DNA from 4 places in the Enterobacter sp. WI-ESBL-E8 genome. Region 2 is predicted to be linked to each of the others. Evidence: predicted binding sites of a transcription regulator. Region 2 holds the regulator's gene; each other region holds the start of a gene.

Region 1 (4,696 bases), 1.8 Mb from region 2:
CGCCAAAAATATCGCCATTGGCATTGGTGTCAGCGGGCATTGCCAGTGTGCGTAAAACCAGTTCGCCCTGAGGGGCGTTAGTTGTTGTCATTGTTTTAACTCGTAACGGAAGACTTCAGGCGGGATGCTACTATGATTTCGAGGCGGAGAGAATAGACCAGAACGCCTGTCGTTAACGTCCTGGTCAGTCATTAATCAGTGCTTGTCGTCCTGCGGCATGTGGCGATATATATAGACGCCGCTTAACAGCGTGAAGATAAGCGTCAGCGCGGTCAGGCCGAAGACCTTAAAGTTGACCCAGATATTCTGCGGCAGCCAGAAGGCGATATAGATGTTGGCGAGGCCGCAGAGAATAAAGAAGACCGCCCAGGCGATATTCAGACGCGACCAGACTTCCTGAGGCAGGGCCAGCTCTTTGCCCAGCATGCGCTGGATCAGCGGCTTTTTCATTACCCACTGGCTGATTAGCAATGCACCCGCAAACAGCGCGTAAATCACGGTCACTTTCCACTTAATAAATTCATCGTTGTGGAAGAACAGAGTAAGCCCGCCGAACACGGCGACCAGGACGAACGTGATCAGCGCCATTTTTTCGACTTTACGATAGCGAACCCAGCTGTAGATCAGTACAACAGCGGTCGCAACGATCAGCGCAGTGGTCGCGGCATAAATGTCATACAGCTTATAAAAAGCAAAAAAGACCACGAGCGGTAAAAAATCAAGAAACTGCTTCATTCTGTGATTCCATCTTCTGAGCGGGGCGGGAGACAGCGATGTCCCCGCCTCTGGATTACTGACGAATTAACATATACAGGCGGAACAGGTAGACCAGCAGTACCGCTGAAATCAGATTGCTCAGCGTATTCGCTACCACTGCACCAACGTTTGGCGTTAATACTGCAAAATTCGGTGCAAACAGTAAGAGGAGCGTTTTGGCGAGCAGCCAGCCGATCACGGCGGGAGCCACCAGACGCATATTAGCCCATGCCAGTCTGATGCTGCTGCGCATCGCGGTAAAAATACCCATTTTGTCCTGCACAACCATGACCGGGGCAAAGGAGAGCACGATAGCCAGTAACACACCCGGCACCACGACCAGCATAATCCCCATTTGCACCAGCAGGGTGGTTAAAAAGATCAGGATAAACAGCTTAGGCAAGACCGGCGCGCTGGCACCAATCGCCCGTAAGGCGCTGATCCGGTGACCCGCCGATACCAGCTGAATCATCAGTAAAACGCCGCCCGCCAGAACCGCATTACCAATAAGGCCTGAGAAGGTGGATGCGGCAGAGGCCCGCAGCAGAATTTGCTGCTGCTCCGGCGTCATGTTTTGCACCAGCTCAAACAACCCCACGCTTCCCGCAAGATGGTCGCCCTGGCTCAGGCTGGCAATCTGTTCTTCACTCGGTGAGAACGCATGACCCAGCACCACCGTGATAAAGGCGCAAAGCAACGCGATCAGTAAAAAGGTTATGAACTGATTGCGGAAAAAGTTTCCCGTGTCACGGTAGACAGACTTCGCCGTGATAGACATGCACTCTCCTTGAGTATTGCAGGTGTTAATTAGCCGGCAATTGTACACCGGATGCGCCTGCTGTGGCAGCATCAAGGCTTGTATGGAAAAGCATATCTTTGTAAAGCGGCGGTAATCCAACGCGCGCCCGGGCGCGATTGCAGGATTTATTGACCTGCCCATCTTCTCCCGACATGGCAAATTCCCGGCACGGGCTGGGACGATCCTCATAGATAGAACACCGGGTAGAAACCCCGGGCTCACCCTGTAGCGCCGCACAGCGGACCTGTTTTTGGTTCGTGCCGCTCATGCAGCGCAGAAAAGGCGTTAGCGGCTCTGTGAGATGAACCGGAACGGTACCGCCGCCATCGCTGGCTTCGGCCCAGTAGAAAGAGACTCGAAAATACGCACAACAGGCTCCGCACGTCATGCACGGGTTTTTATCACTCATGGCACACCTGCAAATGAAGAACGCATCAAATCAACTTGTGAGAGCGCTAAATTATCCAGCCGCCAGAGGAAGAGCAAGAGGGGGAAATGAGAAAATTATGTAACTGTGAAATGCCAAAAATTGACATGGAAACAACTTATTGCTTTTTGATGTGCCACAAAAAATTAACCCAGATCAATGAATGTTAAATTACTGGTTTTAATGTGATCTGCGGCAGATCACTTAATACTCTTTTGTGAGTATATTCTCACCCGCGATTAAAACCACAACGATGGAGCGGATATGAAAAAATTAGCGGTGGCAGCCCTTGTATTAAGCAGTCTCTCTGGCGGCGCGTATGCGCATGAAGCAGGCGAATTCTTTATTCGTGCCGGTTCGGCTACGGTTCGTCCAACTGAAGGTTCTGATAACGTGCTGGGGATGGGCGGTTTTAACGTCAGTAATAACACCCAGCTAGGGTTAACCTTTACCTATATGGCGACGGATAACATTGGTGTTGAGCTTCTGGCCGCAACGCCTTTCCGTCATCGCGTAGGTCTTGGACCAACCGGTGATATCGCCACGGTGCATCATCTGCCGCCAACGCTGATGGCGCAGTGGTACTTTGGTGATTCAAGCAGCAAGGTGCGTCCTTATATTGGCGCGGGCGTGAACTACACCACCTTCTTTGATGAGAAGTTTAACGATACCGGGAAAGAGGCCGGTCTGACCGATCTCAGCCTGAAAGATTCGTGGGGGATGGCAGGGCAGGTCGGGCTGGATTATCTGATTAACCGCGACTGGTTAATCAACGCCTCCGTCTGGTATATGGATATTGATACCGACGTACGCTTCAAAGCGGGCGGTCAGCAGCAAAGCATCAGCACTCGCCTCGACCCGTGGGTATTTATGTTCTCTGCGGGTTATCGTTTCTGATCTCCCGTCAAACTGGCCACGCGGTGGCCAGTTTGTTTTGCACGCTTCAAAACGACGGATACACCGGTCGCTCATCAAGTTTTACGCAATGCCTCAGGACCTTTTCCCCATCATATAAATAGCTGAAAGCGTCGCTGGACGTGGAATGGAAAAGAATATCGCCATTCGCAAACGGGATAATTTCGGTATCTCCCGCGCGCTTGTGTCCCGCACCGGTTTCGAAATGACCGCGCCACCTTTCCTGCGTATGGTCGTAAACGTGCAGAATAATCTCGACGAGCCCTCTTTCCGGACAATTAAGGCGCAGGAAGGTAGATGAGAAATTCAGGGAGAGTGCGTGAAAGGGAATCAATAGGGTGAAAACCAGTAAAGCTCGTAAATACATCAAACCGCTAAAACCTCCTTTAAAAGGGATATAAGATTTTACTTAAGTCGAAGGTTTGGGTTTTGCCGTGGATCAACACGCCTTACAATTCAAAGCGATAAAGGCCCCTTACGAGGCCTTCAGCGATCATTTTTGAATCAAATAGCGAATGGTCGGGCCATCCTGCTGGATGTCCAGCACGGTGTAGCCGTGATTTTTGGCATCCAGCGGAATGTTGTTAATGGACTGCGGGCAGTCGCTCACCACTTCCAGAATTTCACCTTTTTTAAGCTGCGGGAGCGCTTCAAGCGTCGCGACGGCCGGGTAAGGGCAAGGTTCACCGACCATATCCAGGCGGTAGTCAGGCACGATATCTTTCATGCAGCATTCTCCTGCGTTTCAGTTTTGACGGTGGCACGACGAAAGAACCGTTTCTCCTGCGCGACGACCAGTAAAAAAGCGACAAGCAGCAGGCCATAGGTGACCAGCAGGCCGCCGAGCGGACCGAAAGCGCTCAGCAGGTTGACCTTATCCCAGCTCGTGGCTAGCGCCGGGGAGAGATCGTCCCAGAAGTACGCCAGGATTGTTGAGCCAATAACATTCCCCAGGCCTACCCACCAGTAATGCACCTGACCTTCAACGGCGCGGTACATCCAGCCGGTTTCACATCCGCCGGCCAGCACAATTCCGAAGCCAAACAGCAGACCGCCAATAACCGCGTTAGGACCGGCCCACATGATTTTCGGTTCGACGCCTAGCTGAACATAGCTGAAGATCCCGATGGCGCTGACCGCCATCCCGGCGATAATCGCCTTCGCCATCATCGTGCGGCCGGTGATCCACATATCGCGAAACGCTGAGGTGAAGCAGATCTGCGCGCGTTCAATGAGCAGGCCAAAACCCACGCCGAACAGCATTGCCAGGCCGAGTTTGTGCTGGTTCATGGCCGTACACAGCGCCCATGCCACCATAGCGAAAAAGACCAACATACCGAGGCGGAAACGGCGACGCGCCTGAGAGGGCTTTTGCGTCAGCGGCGACGCGGCGCTCACTTTGACCATTTTGACGGGAATACGAAACAGCGGCAGAAGGGTAAATTTAGCGCCAAAGTAAGAGCCGATGGCCGTAGCGACAGCAAAGAACCAGGCATGCAGCGAAAACTGAGGGATCCCGGTAAAGAAGGCGGCAAGGTTACACCCCATCGCCAGGCGCGCGCCGAATCCGGCAATGATACCGCCGGCAACCGCCTGCAAAATGCGGATCCGGCTTTTGGGCATCCTGAGCTTGACGTTATTTGCCCACAGCGCAGCAGCAAAACAGCCGCCGAACATGCCGATGATCATCATGCCGTCGATGCGGGTTAGCGGCGTGCCGTCCAGATGAATGAGTTTAAAGTATCCCCACTCTTCGGTATGCACGCCAGCCAGTTGCAGCAGTTGCCCACCCCAGCGGG
Region 2 (4,696 bases):
GCCCAGCTGAATCTCCGTGCGGCGGAGGTCGAAGGCGACAGCTTTCACCGCTACACGCGCCCTGAGATGGACATGGCCATCCGTAAGGCGCGCGATCTGGGTAAACACATCAGCTACTTCGGCCCGGAAGCCAATGACTTCGGCCTGCTGGAGCAAACCTTCCACGAATATGGCCTGAGCGGCACAGGGCAGTCCCGTAAGTATCTGCACACTTACGACGAAGCCGTGCCCTGGAACCAGGTACCGGGCACCTTTACCCCCTGGCAGCCGCTGCCGGAACCCACCGACGTGCTGTTCTACGAAGGGTTACACGGCGGCGTGGTCACGCCCCAGCACGACGTGGCGCGCCACGTGGATCTGCTGGTCGGGGTGGTTCCTATCGTTAACCTGGAGTGGATCCAGAAGCTGACGCGTGACATGAGCGAGCGCGGCCACTCGCGCGAGGCGGTGATGGATTCCGTCGTTCGCTCAATGGAAGACTACATCAATTACTTAACGCCGCAATTCTCCCGCACGCACATTAACTTCCAGCGCGTGCCGACGGTGGACACCTCCAACCCGTTTGCCGCCAAAACGATCCCTTCTCTGGATGAGAGCTTTGTGGTGATCCATTTCCGCAATCTTGAAGGCATCGATTACCCCTGGCTGCTGGCGATGCTGCAGGGCTCGTTTATTTCGCACATGAATACATTGGTGGTGCCGGGCGGAAAAATGGGACTGGCAATGGAGCTTATCATGACGCCGCTGGTGGAGCGGCTGATGGAAGGGAAGCAGATCGCATAATCATTTTTGCCCGGTGGCGCTGCGCTTACCGGGCCTACAATCCGTAGGGCGGGTAAGCGCAGCGCCACCCGCCAAAAGATTAAGCCTCGATCACTTCATACGAATGGGTAATTTTTACCGCTTTCTCCAGCATTAACGCCACAGAGCAGTACTTCTCCGCAGACAGGTCCACCGCGCGTGAGACCGCCGCGTCTTTCAGCGCTTTACCGGTGACAACAAAGTGAAGATTAATGTGGGTGAACAGGCGTGGTGCCTCTTCCCGGCGCTCTGAGGTGAGTTTGACCTCGCAATCCGTCACGTCATGACGGCCTTTTTGCAGAATCGACACCACGTCAATCGCGCTGCATCCGCCTGCCGCCATCAGCACCATTTCCATTGGGCTTGGCGCTTTATCGCCGGAGTTACCATCCATCAAAATCTGGTGTCCTGACGCGGACTCGCCCAGGAACGTTAAACCTTCAACCCACTTCACGCGCGCTTGCATATTTTTGAACTCCAACGTTGCATTTTTGGTGACAGATTACGCGTGCGTTACATTTCTCGCAATGGAAGGCGACCTGCATCATGCTGAAGCGAGACACCAGGAGACACGCGGCGAAAGCTATGCTAAAACACTCAGGATGCTACAGTAATACATTGACGTTACACGTGTATGCAGAGGACATCAAACTTTACTGGCTGCGAAACGTTACGGTAGCCGACTTCCCAGGGTATGGGTAAGAATTCGATTGCAACCCCAGAGTCCGGATGCATCTGATGACTCTGGTGACAGCTTATAACAGAGGATAACAGCGCATGGTGCTTGGCAAACCGCAAACAGACCCGACTCTCGAATGGTTCTTGTCTCATTGCCACATTCATAAGTACCCATCGAAGAGCACGCTGATTCACCAGGGTGAAAAAGCGGAAACGTTGTATTACATCGTTAAAGGCTCGGTGGCAGTGCTGATCAAAGATGAAGAAGGGAAAGAGATGATCCTTTCTTATCTGAACCAGGGCGATTTCATCGGTGAACTGGGCCTGTTTGAAGAGGGCCAGGAACGTAGCGCCTGGGTTCGTGCAAAGACAGCATGTGAAGTGGCTGAAATTTCTTACAAGAAGTTCCGTCAGCTGATTCAGGTTAACCCTGACATCCTGATGCGTCTTTCTTCCCAGATGGCGCGCCGTCTGCAGGTCACCTCTGAGAAAGTGGGTAACCTCGCCTTCCTGGACGTAACTGGCCGTATTGCACAAACGCTGCTGAACCTGGCGAAACAGCCAGACGCAATGACCCACCCGGACGGCATGCAAATTAAAATTACCCGTCAGGAAATTGGTCAGATCGTCGGTTGTTCCCGTGAGACAGTGGGCCGTATCCTGAAAATGCTGGAAGATCAAAACCTGATCTCCGCCCACGGTAAAACCATCGTGGTCTACGGAACGCGTTAATTCCGCTTAAACGGCGTGTCACCGCAGGGTGTCACGCCGTTTTTGTCTCTACTCCCCATGTGGCGCAGGCTGATCTATCACCCCGAAGTTAACTACGCACTGCGACAAACGCTGGTGTTGTGTCTTCCTGTGGCCGTGGGCTTGATCCTCGGACATCTTCAGCAAGGTCTGCTGTTTTCTCTCGTGCCCGCCTGCTGCAACATCGCCGGTCTGGACACGCCGCATAAGCGCTTTTTCAAACGTCTGACTATTGGCGGCTGCCTGTTTGCGGGCTGCAGCCTCGCCGTACAGCTTCTGCTTGCCCGGGACATCCCGCTGCCGCTGATCCTGACCGTGCTGGCCATGACCCTCGGCGTCACCGCCGAAATCAGCTCGCTGCACGCCCGCCTGCTTCCCGCCTCGCTGATTGCGGCCATTTTCACGCTGAGCCTCGCCGGGAATATGCCGGTGTGGGAGCCGCTGCTGATCTACGCTCTGGGGACGCTGTGGTACGGGCTGTTCAACTGGTTCTGGTTCTGGCTGTGGCGCGAACAGCCGCTGCGCGAATCCCTGAGCCTGCTCTATGTGCAGCTGGCGGATTACTGCGAAGCCAAATATACCCTGCTCACCCAGCATACCGATCCGGAAAAATCCTTGCCGCCTCTGCTGACGCGCCAGCAAAAGGTGGTGGATTTGATAAGCCAGTGCTATCAGCAGCTGCACATGCTCGCCGCCAACAAGAACCACGAATACAAACGGCTGCTGCGCACCTTCCAGGTCGGGCTCGATCTGCAGGAACATATCTCCGTTAGCCTTCACCATCCGCAGGAGGTACAAAAGCTGGTCGAGCGCAGCCACGCCGAAGCGGTGATCCGCTGGAACGCGCAGACCGTATCGGCACGTCTGCGGGTCCTGGCTGACGATATTCTCTACCACCGCTACCCCACGCGCTTTAACATGGAAAAACAGCTCGGCGCGCTGGAGAAAATCGCACGCCAGCATCCGGATAACCCGGTTGGCCAGTTTGCCGCCTGGCACTTCAGCCGCATCGCCCGCGTGCTGCGCACGCAGCGCCCGCTTTATCCCCGCGATCTGATGGCGGATAAGCAAAAGCGGCTGCCGCTACTGCCCGCGCTCAGAAGCTATCTTTCTCTTAAATCATCCGCCCTGCGTAACGCCGCCAGGATCAGCGTAATGCTCAGTACCGCCAGCCTGATGGGCATGGCGCTGCATCTGCCGAAACCCTACTGGATCTTAATGACCGTGCTGTTTGTCACCCAGAACGGCTACGGCGCCACGCGGGTGCGTATTCTGCACCGGGCCGGCGGAACGATGGCGGGGCTGATTATTGCGGGCGTGACGCTGCACTTCCACGTGCCGGAAGGTTATACCCTGGCAGGGATGTTAGCGATTACGCTGGTGAGCTACCTGATTATCCGCAAAAACTACGGCTGGGCGATGGTGGGCTTTACGGTGACGGCGGTGTATACCCTGCAGCTGCTCACGCTCAATGGTGAACAGTTTATTGTCGCCAGGCTGATTGATACCCTCATTGGCTGCCTGATTGCCTTTGGCGGCATGGTCTGGCTGTGGCCGCAGTGGCAAAGCGGGCTGCTCAGGCAGAACGCCCACGACGCGCTGGAGGCCGACCAGCAGGCCATTCGATTGATCCTGAGCGACGACCCGCAGCCCTCCCCGCTGGCCTATCAGCGCATGAAGGTCAACCAGGCGCATAACGCCCTGTTTAACTCGCTCAACCAGGCGATGCAGGAGCCGGGCTTTAACTCGCACTATCTGGCGGACATGAAGCTCTGGGTGACGCACAGCCAGTTTATCGTCGAGCATATTAACGCCATGACAACGCTGGCGCGCGAGCACACGATGCTGACGCCAGACCTGGCCCAACGTTACCTGCAGTCGTGTGAAATTGCGCTGCAGCGATGTCAGCAGCGCCTGGAATATGACTCGCCGGGCGAGTCGGGAGATTCGAACATTCTGGAAGCGCCGGAGACGTTAACCCACGGGCCCATGAGCACCCTGGAGCAGCATTTACAGCGCATTCTGGGGCATCTGAACACCATGCACACCATTTCGTCGGTGGCATGGCGTCAGCGTCCACATCACGGGATTTGGCTCACCCGCAGGCTGAAGCGGACGGCGTATTAACCTTTTACGATCTTCGCGACCGCAGCGGCAAAACGGGTTAACCCGTCTTCAATGTCTTTGTCTTCCACCACCAGCGACGGTGCAAAACGCATCACGTCCGGACCCGCGTTCAGCACCATCACCCCTTCGTGGGCGGCGGCGTGCAGGAAATCGCGCGCGCGGCCTTTGTACTGCGGCTTCAGCTCGGCACCAATCAGCAGCCCCATCCCGCGGATCTCGCTGAACACGTCGTACTGGTCGTCAATCTTTTGCAGGTGTTTTACGAACAGCTCGCGCTTCGCGTTCACGCCGTTCAACACCTCAGACGTGTTGATAATATCAAACGCGGCACCCGCCACAG
Region 3 (4,696 bases), 4.0 Mb from region 2:
TGAATGGCGCCGCCGATGTCGAGAATACCGACCAGCGAGCCTTCGATAATGCGGGCGAACAGGAAGCTTGCGCCGAACGCCGCCACCGCGCCGTAGACGCCGGTATCAATCCCCGCTTTCAGCATCGCCACAAAGGCCACTTCGTTAAACGCGCCGATGCCGTAGAGGTAGTACATGTGCGTCCCGGCAAACACGCCGGAGGAGAGCAGGCCAACGAAGATCGGGAACGACCAGTCGGCATACCAAAAACCTTTATTCTGTTCCATGTAGAGGCTCCTGTTATTTACCGCTGAGCGAGTTGTGGATCATGTCGAGCCAGTTCGGCACGGTCAGATGGAAGGATTCGATCATCTTCATGTCGAAGCCGCGGAAGAAGCCGCTCAGCACGAACAGCAGGACGATAGCCGCCATCATCACTTTGGTGACGTGGTTCCAGCCGCTCTCCTCTACGCCTTTACCAATCAGGATCCCCAGCACCAGGCCCGGCACGGCGTTGCCCATAATCAGCTGCGCTGCGCCGCCGAAAATGGTCGCCCAGAAGCCCGATTTTTTACCCGCGTCGATGGCCGCCAGCCAGAAGATCACCGGCATCACGGTGTTGACCAGCAGGTTTGCCGCCGGCACCAGCACCTTGACGGCGGTGACCTGAAGCGCAGCCGGTACGGAGGAGGCGGTAAGGTTAAGGAAGGTCACGACAATCATGCCGATCAGGCCGCAGGCAATCGCCATTTTGCGCGGATCGTGCAGCGTTTCGCCGACGTTACGGTTTTTGATCATCAGTGCAGCAGCACCCCAGTTCGGGATGATGCGGTGGTCAACGTCCTGTGTGAAAGCCCCTGCGGCCACGGAAGAGGCCCAGGCGTTAAAGAAGAAACCTAACCCAAAGGAGAAGTGAGACGCTGGGTCCCCTTCGCAGGAGTTCAGTTCCCCCAACGTACGAAACGCGCCCATACCCTGAGTGGTAGGCGCATGAAACATGCGTGCAGCCCCGGCTCCGACACCGACGCCTACCAGGCCGCCGATGATGAGCGATTTTATTAATATAATTAAGAACATCAGTCTGCCCTTTTATGAATAATCAGCGTTGCGTGACGAAATCCACCTGGTCAAGATTGATAGCGGTCACGTTGACGGTCACATCCAGCTCCACGCTGTAGGTGCGTCTTTCCCGGCGCAAAAAGAAGAACAGAAAGGCTTCTTTTCGCACCGCTTCTTGCGCCTGAACGACCTGCACATCCTGTGGCTCAATACGCAGTAAGATATGCGGTGAGGCTTTCATCACCGCGGCCTGAACGTGGTTGAGCGCGTCGGCAAAAGCGCGCGCTTTGGCGTCGCCTTTGCCCTTCACTCTCACCGTGGTTGTGAACTGTTCTTTCATGCTTATGCGCCGTATTTCTTCTGCCACGCCTGTACCAGACGCTCGCCCAGCTCTTCTTTATCCATAAAGCCAAAGCCCAGCACGTTGCAGCCTTCGTTGATGGCGGTCACGCCCTCTTCCACGGAACGCATGCCGTATTTCGCTTTGTAGCCATATTTGGTTTGCGCCGTGATGGCACCCGCGCCGCCGCTGCCGCAGAAGGAGATGCCGAAGGTGGCGTTTTCCGCTTTCATCACGTCGCCGAGCTTCATATCGGCTGCCATACCCGGTACGACAACCGCGCGTCCACCTGCTTTTTCCACACCCGCAGCCACTTTCTGACCTTTACCCAGGCGATCGCCAATCACGACTGTAATCTGTTCCATGTGTTGCTCCTTAAAGGTTGTCTTTCGCGACTTCAAAGTGAACGGAGAGCAGCCAGGCTTCTTCATCAGGAAGGTTGCCAAACTGCGCTACCACTTCACGTGCCAGCCGCATTGAATCCGGTGAAATTTCGTCGAACAGTTCCGCTTCAACCTCCGGCAGCGGCTCGCCGGTCACGGACCGGTGCGCCATTGCGCGAACGTGGGAGGTCAGCATCTGTTCCTGTACCGCATTGGGGATGATGTCGTGCCGGGCCAGCAGGGCATAAACCTGCTGCAGCATAGTGTTCGCGAGCTGCTCTGTTTGCACTGCCTGTTCCCCAACGTCGTTCATTACCGCTCCGTTAATCACTGGTCTTACCCCGTTAATGGCTCTGGAATAAAACTAACGTTGAGGGGGAATTGTTTGTAGCGAGTTGTTTTCCACTTCGAAGTGGAAAGGCGAGCCGCAGCAGTGATCTGTGCCACATAAATGCGCTGAATATGGATAAATCGCTGTATTTGCGTGATGAATGTCACGCTATTAAGCGGCAATGAACAGGCAAGCAGAGTGGAAAAGTTTCCGAGCGGGCTCGTAGAAATGTGATGTGGATAAGGTTTTCTTATGGGGATTCGCTAGAGTGGCGACGGGTGCTTGAGACTGACCGTCTCAGGCATGGGACGGAAAGTGGAAAGCCCCTACCTGAATGTAAATCAGGGCGGGGCTGTAAACGACACGTCTAGCCACGTGATGTTTGCTACCTCGCCAGCTTTAAAGCAAGGAGGCATCCATGAAACGCAGAAACCCAAGTATCGGGGTTTTGATGATTATTTCTTTGACGATAATCATCTTAACGCTGGTGACGAGGAAAACACTGTGCGAGATCCGTTTTCGAAACGGCTCGCTTGAAGTGACAGCGCGGATGGAGTGTCGCTCCGACCGGTAAGGAGCAAAGATGCGGGGGCGCGTAATGCGCCTCCGCATACGGAGAAAGGACGTACAGCTCAGGCACCCAATTAACGATACTTTTTATGATACGTGTTGCGCGTAGTCACAAACTGCTCGGCCGCCGCCTGGGCTTCTTTCACTTTACCTTCGTTGGCGAGCTTCAGCGCGCCGTCGATCTGGCCGACCAGCACGTCAAAGCCGTGGCGGTAGTCTTTCATTTCAGCACTGTCTGCCGCTTTGCTTTCCAGCTTTGGCGGGGTGGCTTTTTGGGCGTCCAGCGCCGCTTCACGCATTTTGGTCAGTGCGTCTTTCATTTCAGCCGCATTGTCCGTTTTCTGCACCACCTTCAGGTTTTGACCGAGGATGCCCATGTCGTCTTCAAGATCCGCAGCAAACGCAGAAGAGCCAAGAACCAGCGTTGAAGCTGCGACGATCGCTAACAGGTGTTTACGCATTGCTCACTTCCTTTTTTATTATTAACAAAACGCTATCTTTATTGACCCGCAATTTTCATTTCGGGCAGAAGAACTGAACCACACTGTATATTGCTACGTGTTTCAATATCGTTACCGACCGTAACGATGTTGCGCCACATGTCCTTCAGGTTGCCGGCAATCGTAATTTCGCTCACCGGATACTGGATTTCGCCGTTTTCCACCCAGAAGCCCGCCGCACCGCGAGAGTAATCCCCGGTGATGCCGCTTACGCCCTGGCCCATCAGCTCGGTTACCACCAGACCAGTGCCCATCTCTTTCAGCATCTGCTCAAAGTTGAGGCCCTGGCCGGCAATCCGCCAGTTGTGGATTCCGCCCGCGTGACCGGTGCTTTTCAGCCCCAGCTTGCGCGCGGAGTAGTTGGTCAGCAGCCACTGGGTCAGAATACCGTCTTTGATGATATCGCGACGTTCGGTGCGCACGCCTTCGCTGTCGAACGGCGTGGAGGCCAGCCCTTTCAGCAGGTGCGGATGCTCTTCGATGGTCAGCCATTCCGGCAGGATCTGCTTGCCCAGCGAGTCGAGCAGGAAGGTCGATTTACGGTAAACGGAGCCACCGGCAATCGCGCCCACCAGATGACCAAACAGACCGGTCGCCACTTCGTTGGCAAAAATGACCGGGGCCTTCATGGTGGAGAGCTTGCGCGGCGACAGGCGGGACAGCGTGCGCTCGGCGCACTCTTTACCGACCCACTCCGGAGACTGTAAATCCCCCAACGCGCGGCCAATCGTGTAGGCGTAGTCGCGCTCCATGTCGCCGTTCTCTTCGGCGATGACGCAGCTGGAGAGCGAGTGGCGGGTGGAGCAGTAGCCCTGCAGCATGCCGTGGCTGTTGCCGAAAACTTTGATGCCGTAGTGGCTGTTAAAGCTGCCGCCTTCGGTATTGGTGATGCGCTTGTCAGCCTGCAAAGACGCCTGCTCTGCGCGGGCAGCCAGTTCAATCGCTTCGTCCGGCGTAACCTCTGCCGGGTGGAAAAGATCGAGATCCGGCGCATCAAACGCCAGCAGCTCTTTATCCGCCACGCCAGCGTAAGGATCCGGCGAGGTGTAACGGGCAATATCCAGCGCGGCCTGCACCGTACGGGCGATGGCATCCGGACTGAGATCGGTGGATGACGCACTGCCTTTGCGATTCTGGTGATAGACCGTGATCCCCAGCGCGCCATCGCTGTTGAATTCAACATTCTCCACTTCGCCATAGCGGGTGCTCACGCTAATGCCGGTGGTTTTGCTGACCGCCACTTCGGCGCCATCTGATTTTTCTGAAGCAAGCATCAGCGCGGTGGAGACGGCTTCTTCCAGAATCTTACGCTGCGCTTCAACTTGTGAGGTTACTTTCATCGCAAATGCCATACTGTAAGAGAGAGTTATCTGAAGTCTAACAGAGAACCGTTTTTCAGTGCGCGTCTTAACTGGTAACATTAGCCTCTTTTTTTAAGGAGCCTGACATGACTAAGCAGCCCGAAGACTGGCTCGACGACGTTCCCGGTGATGACATCGAAGACGAAGATGATGAGATCATCTGGGTCAGTAAA
Region 4 (4,696 bases), 2.2 Mb from region 2:
AACGCCACGGCATAGCGGCTTTCGCCGACCTCTTCTCCCATGAGCTGCAGCGCTTTTTTGACGGCGGCAGGCGAAAACGCCACGCTGTACAGATCGGTGCGCAGCTGCGTGACGCTCTCCTGCGCCAGGCGGGAACCCTCGATATCACCCGCGTTAAAGCGGGACCAGATGGCGTTGATGGCCGCCGGCGCCACGTTCGCCAGCCCGGAAATGCAGGCCGAACAGCCGTCAACGAAGCCCTGGTGGATCAGCGAGTCCGGACCGTTGAGCACGTCGAACCCGTCAACGTCGCTTACCGCATTGAGGAATCCGCGCAGGCTCTCGTAGCTCCCGGCGCTGTCCTTGATGCCGATGATGTTGGGATGTTCGGCCAGGGCGCGTGCGGTGGCGGGCTCTATGGTGTTGCCGGTACGGGCCGGTATGTTGTACAGAAATACCGGTACGGTCAGCGCGTCGGCGATCGCGGTGTAGTGCGCGACAAGCTCTGCCTGCTTTAGAGGCACGAAGTAAGGGGTAATGACGGATACGGCATCGACGCCCAGGGCGGCGATCTGTTTCCCCAGACGGATGGTGTCGCGGGTTGAGATTTCCCCAATGTGCGCCACGACCGGTGCGCGCCCGGCAACAGTTTCTACGCAGGTACGGGTGACGGCGATTTTTTCCTCTTCGTTCAGCACGAAGAACTCGCCGTTGGTGCCGCCGCAGAAGATGCCGTTGCCCGCGCTGAGCTGACGGTCAATCTGCCGCTTAAGGCCCGACAGATTCAGCGCGCCTTCCGCGTCAAAGGGGGTCACGATGGCCGTCAGCACGCCCCTGATTGTGTTTCGCATTTCTCACTCCTTCGATATTAATGTTGGGGAAACAGCGTCCGGTAAATTGCCTGCACTTCGTCATGGTTCACCTGGCACGGGGCGTTGTTCATTAGCCGCTTAACGTTAAGGGCCGCATCGCTCAGTGCGGCGATGTCCTCGCGCGGGACACCCAGCGTCTCCAGGTTGTCCGGCAGGTTGAGCCTGCGCACCAGCGCGGCAAAGTAATCCACCAGCGCGTGGGATTTCTCCTCGTCTGACAGCGACGTCTCCGCGCCGGGCACCAAATCCCAGACCTGCGCAAATTTCGTCACGCAGTGTGGACGCACCGCTCGCATGCAGGGCGCCAGCAGAATGGCGTTGGCGACGCCGTGCGGCAGGTGATATTTGCCGCCGAGCGGATAGGAAAGGGCGTGAACCAGATGCGTGCCGGCGTGCGCAATGGCGGCTCCGCCGTAGTAAGACGCCCACAGCATCTCCAGCTTCGCCAGCAGGTTGCCCGGTTCGGCACAGGCCGTTTCAATGTTGTTGAGCAGCTTTGACAGGCCCATCAGCGCGACGTTATCGCTGACCGGGTTGGCGACCGTTGAGGTGAAACACTCAATCAAATGGCACAGGGCATCAATCCCGGTGGATGAGGCAATGTGCGCGGGCATGCTGGTCGTCAGCTCCGGCAGCAGAGCGACGTAATCGGGCAACAGGACGTGGGAGATAATGCCCACCTTCGTGTTTTGCTCCGGGATAGCCAGAATGGCGTTCGGCGTGGCTTCCGATCCGGTTCCTGCCGTGGCCGGGATCAGCAGCGAGGGGATGCGCGCCACGGGTTTTGTGCCCGCCAGCAGGCTCTCCAGCCCCGGTGACTGCGGATGGCAGAGCACGGAAAGCAGCTTGGCCACATCCAGGACGCTACCCCCGCCGAGCCCGACGACCAGCCCAAACGTTCCCGTTAGCCCGGCGAGCAGCTGGCTCACGTCGTGGTGGGAGGGTTCAGGCGGCACCGTGTCGATAATCGTGACGCGGCGGCCGTTCTCTTCGAGGATTGCGCGGATCTGCTTTGCCGCCTCCAGACGCGCAATATTACCGTCCGTCACCAGCAAAAGCTGCGCTTTATCATTCAGTAACGGCCTGATGGCGGCGATGGCATTCGCGCCGCTAATAATGGTGCTGTTGATTGTTACCACGCTTTTCTCCTGTCTCTGTGTCCATGATTGATTTCGCTCAAATAAGACGCTTCATGGTCATTGTGTGGCTAAATTTATAATTTATTCGCAAACTGATTAACTTGATCTTGCTCACATATAATCAATCATGATTGAATATAATCATTAACAGGAAAGGCGAACCCGGAGTGGGGATGAAAGTGAACAATCTATACAGAGAGGTGGTAGTCGTCGCGGATGACTTTACCGGCGCTAACGATGCCGGCGTCAGCCTGGCGCTGTGCGGCAAAAAAGTCAGCGTGGCGTTTCATACGCCTTTTACCCAGCCGACCGATGCGCTGATCGTCAACACCGATTCCCGGGCGCTGCGGGCATCGCAGGCGGCGGAAAAGGTGGCCGCGCTCGGGGCGGATATCGAAGATGCCCGCTGGCTCATCAAAAAGATGGATTCCACGCTGCGCGGCAACGCGGGGGCGGAAGCACAAGCCCTGAAGGCGTTAAGCGGCAAGCGCCAGGCGATCGTGGCCCCGGCATACCCTGCGGCAGGGCGCATCACGCGGCACGGCAGGTGTCTGGTAAACGGCATTCCGGTGAATGAAACCGAATTTGCCAGCGATCCCAAAACGCCCGTCCCGTCTGCCGCTATAGCTGACCTGTTTACCGACGTGAGCGTTAAAAACGTGACCGTGGAAACGCTGACAGCCGAACTGGCGCAGGGAACGGAGTGGATCATCGTTGATGCGCAGACCGACGAGGAGCTGGACGCTATTATCGCCGCCGCGCTGGGCTGCGCGCAGACCCCGCTGCTGGTGGGCTCGGCCGGGCTGTGCGATGCGCTGGCCCGCCATCTGGCTCCGGCGCGACGCAAACAGCTGCTGGCCGTGGTGGGCTCGATGAGTGAGATCGCTCAACGACAAATTACGCGGGCTAAAGGCAAGAGGGGCGTCACGTCGGTATTCATTGATGTGAATGACGCTTTGCGCAGCGACGCGGCCAGTTATATCGAAGAAATTGCGCGGGTGCTCCAGGCTGGGCATCACTGCATCGTACATACCTGCGCGGGCCTCGAGGCTCGCCATCAGGTGGAGCAGCTCTGCCTGCAGCATCACGTCACCCGCGCGGGCCTGGGCGAAAAGATCTGTACGTTTTTAGGCGAGCTGACCCGACAGGTGCTTGCGGTGCACGAGCCGGACGCGCTGTACGTCTCCGGTGGCGATGTGGCGATGGCCGTCGCAAGGGCACTGGATGCCCGCGGGTTTGAAATCACCGGGTGCATCGCACGGTGCGTACCGGTCGGACAATTTCTGGGCTGTAGCTGGCAGCGGCCGGTAATGACCAAAGCAGGGGGCTTCGGAAAGGAAGAGACGCTGCTTGAGGTTTTGCATTTTATCGAGGAGAGACTGAGTGACTAAAATCATCGCTGTAACCATGGGTGACCCGGCCGGCATTGGCCCGGAAATCATTATCAAATCCCTCACCGGGGGCGAGCTGTCAGGGGCGCCCGTGGTGGTGGTGGGCTGTGCCAGAACGCTGCAGCGGGTGCTGGAGAAAGGGATCGCCGGGCAGGCGGATATGCGGATTATCGACGCGGTGAGCGACGCGCGTTTTGCCCCTGGCGTGATCAACGTGCTTGACGAACCGCTTGCGGAACCCGATGCGCTCCAGCCGGGCGTCGTGCAGGCTGCGGCAGGGGATCTGGCCTATCGCTGCGTGAAGCGCGCCACCGAGCTGGCGATGGCGGGCGAGGTGAAAGCAATTGCAACGGCGCCCCTGAACAAAGAGGCACTACACCTGGCCGGTCACCTTTATCCGGGGCATACCGAGCTGCTGGCGCATCTGACCAACAGCAAAGATTACGCCATGGTGCTGTATACCGATAAGCTGAAGGTGATTCACATCACCACCCACATTGCGCTGCGCAAATTCCTTGATACGCTCAATCAGGATCGGGTAAAAACCGTGATTGGCATTGCGGATAGCTTCCTCAAGCGCGTCGGGTTTGAGCATCCTCGCATCGCGGTTGCCGGCGTTAACCCGCATGCGGGGGAGAACGGCCTGTTTGGTGATGAAGAGATCAAGATTGTCGCCCCGGCCGTTGCGGCGATGAAAGCGCAGGGGTTAAACGTCACCGGACCGTGTCCGCCGGATACGGTATTTATGCAATGCCACGAAGGAATGTATGACATGGTCGTTGCGATGTATCACGATCAGGGGCATATTCCGCTAAAATTGCTCGGCTTTTACGACGGGGTGAACATCACCGCCGGCTTGCCGTTTATCCGTACCTCTGCAGACCACGGAACCGCGTTCGATATTGCATGGACCGGTAAAGCCAAGTCTGAGAGCATGACGGTGTCTATTCAGTTGGCTATGCAAATCACACGGGAATGATATGAAGGGATATAACCGGTTAGAGCAGATAATGGATTACCTGAAAGGGCACAATCTGGTGACGGTGGATCAGCTGGTGGCGATTACCGATGCCTCGCCGGCGACGATTCGCCGGGACTTGATCAAGCTCGATCAGGAAGGGGTGATCAGCCGTACCCATGGCGGGGTCACCCTCAACCGGTTTATTCCTTCCCAGCCCACGACGCATGAAAAAATGCAGCGCAGCCTGGCGGAGAAACACGCCATCGCCAGCGCGGCCGCGAGCTTCGTTAAGGCGGGTGACGCCATTGTGCTTGATGCCGGTACCACGATGATTGAACTCGCGCGCCAGCTGAC

What was found. Region 2 encodes CRP, which controls carbon source genes, mostly activating them, when cyclic AMP is high. Its sites were predicted from a motif close to ATGTGANNNNNNTCACAT; they were not measured.
Region 1: a site for CRP is predicted at 2,166-2,183, ahead of ompW (outer membrane protein OmpW). Genes of this name have one in related genera too.
Region 3: a site for CRP is predicted at 2,193-2,210, ahead of ACWHWP_RS02700 (glycine dehydrogenase). Genes of this name have one in related genera too.
Region 4: a site for CRP is predicted at 2,090-2,107, ahead of ACWHWP_RS11780 (iron-containing alcohol dehydrogenase). Genes of this name have one in related genera too.

Annotation. Positions count from the first base shown of each region.
Region 1 is NZ_JBRWXJ010000001.1:2,796,685-2,801,380, reverse strand. It holds gene yciA (acyl-CoA thioester hydrolase YciA) at 1-91, opposite strand, end outside; gene ACWHWP_RS13365 (septation protein A) at 196-735, opposite strand; gene ACWHWP_RS13360 (YciC family protein) at 791-1,534, opposite strand; gene ACWHWP_RS13355 (YkgJ family cysteine cluster protein) at 1,560-1,964, opposite strand; gene ompW (outer membrane protein OmpW) at 2,247-2,879, shown strand; gene ACWHWP_RS13345 (hypothetical protein) at 3,025-3,198, shown strand; gene yedF (sulfurtransferase-like selenium metabolism protein YedF) at 3,391-3,624, opposite strand; gene yedE (selenium metabolism membrane protein YedE/FdhT) at 3,621-4,696, opposite strand, start outside.
Region 2 is NZ_JBRWXJ010000001.1:4,597,301-4,601,996, forward strand. It holds gene ACWHWP_RS21995 (phosphoribulokinase) at 1-783, shown strand, start outside; gene ACWHWP_RS22000 (OsmC family protein) at 863-1,267, opposite strand; gene crp (cAMP-activated global transcriptional regulator CRP) at 1,579-2,211, shown strand; gene ACWHWP_RS22010 (YccS/YhfK family putative transporter) at 2,269-4,356, shown strand; gene argD (bifunctional acetylornithine/succinyldiaminopimelate transaminase) at 4,353-4,696, opposite strand, start outside.
Region 3 is NZ_JBRWXJ010000001.1:559,458-564,153, reverse strand. It holds gene ACWHWP_RS02720 (DUF4310 family protein) at 1-266, opposite strand, end outside; gene ACWHWP_RS02715 (DUF4311 domain-containing protein) at 280-1,056, opposite strand; gene ACWHWP_RS02710 (DUF4312 family protein) at 1,079-1,378, opposite strand; gene ACWHWP_RS02705 (SFCGS family glycine-rich protein) at 1,381-1,743, opposite strand; gene ACWHWP_RS02700 (glycine dehydrogenase) at 1,754-2,092, opposite strand; gene ACWHWP_RS02695 (Hok/Gef family protein) at 2,511-2,666, shown strand; gene cybC (cytochrome b562) at 2,737-3,123, opposite strand; gene pmbA (metalloprotease PmbA) at 3,162-4,514, opposite strand; gene yjgA (ribosome biogenesis factor YjgA) at 4,610-4,696, shown strand, end outside.
Region 4 is NZ_JBRWXJ010000001.1:2,445,884-2,450,579, forward strand. It holds gene ACWHWP_RS11775 (dihydrodipicolinate synthase family protein) at 1-830, opposite strand, end outside; gene ACWHWP_RS11780 (iron-containing alcohol dehydrogenase) at 848-1,990, opposite strand; gene dtnK (D-threonate kinase) at 2,164-3,381, shown strand; gene ACWHWP_RS11790 (D-threonate 4-phosphate dehydrogenase) at 3,374-4,360, shown strand; gene ACWHWP_RS11795 (DeoR/GlpR family DNA-binding transcription regulator) at 4,362-4,696, shown strand, end outside.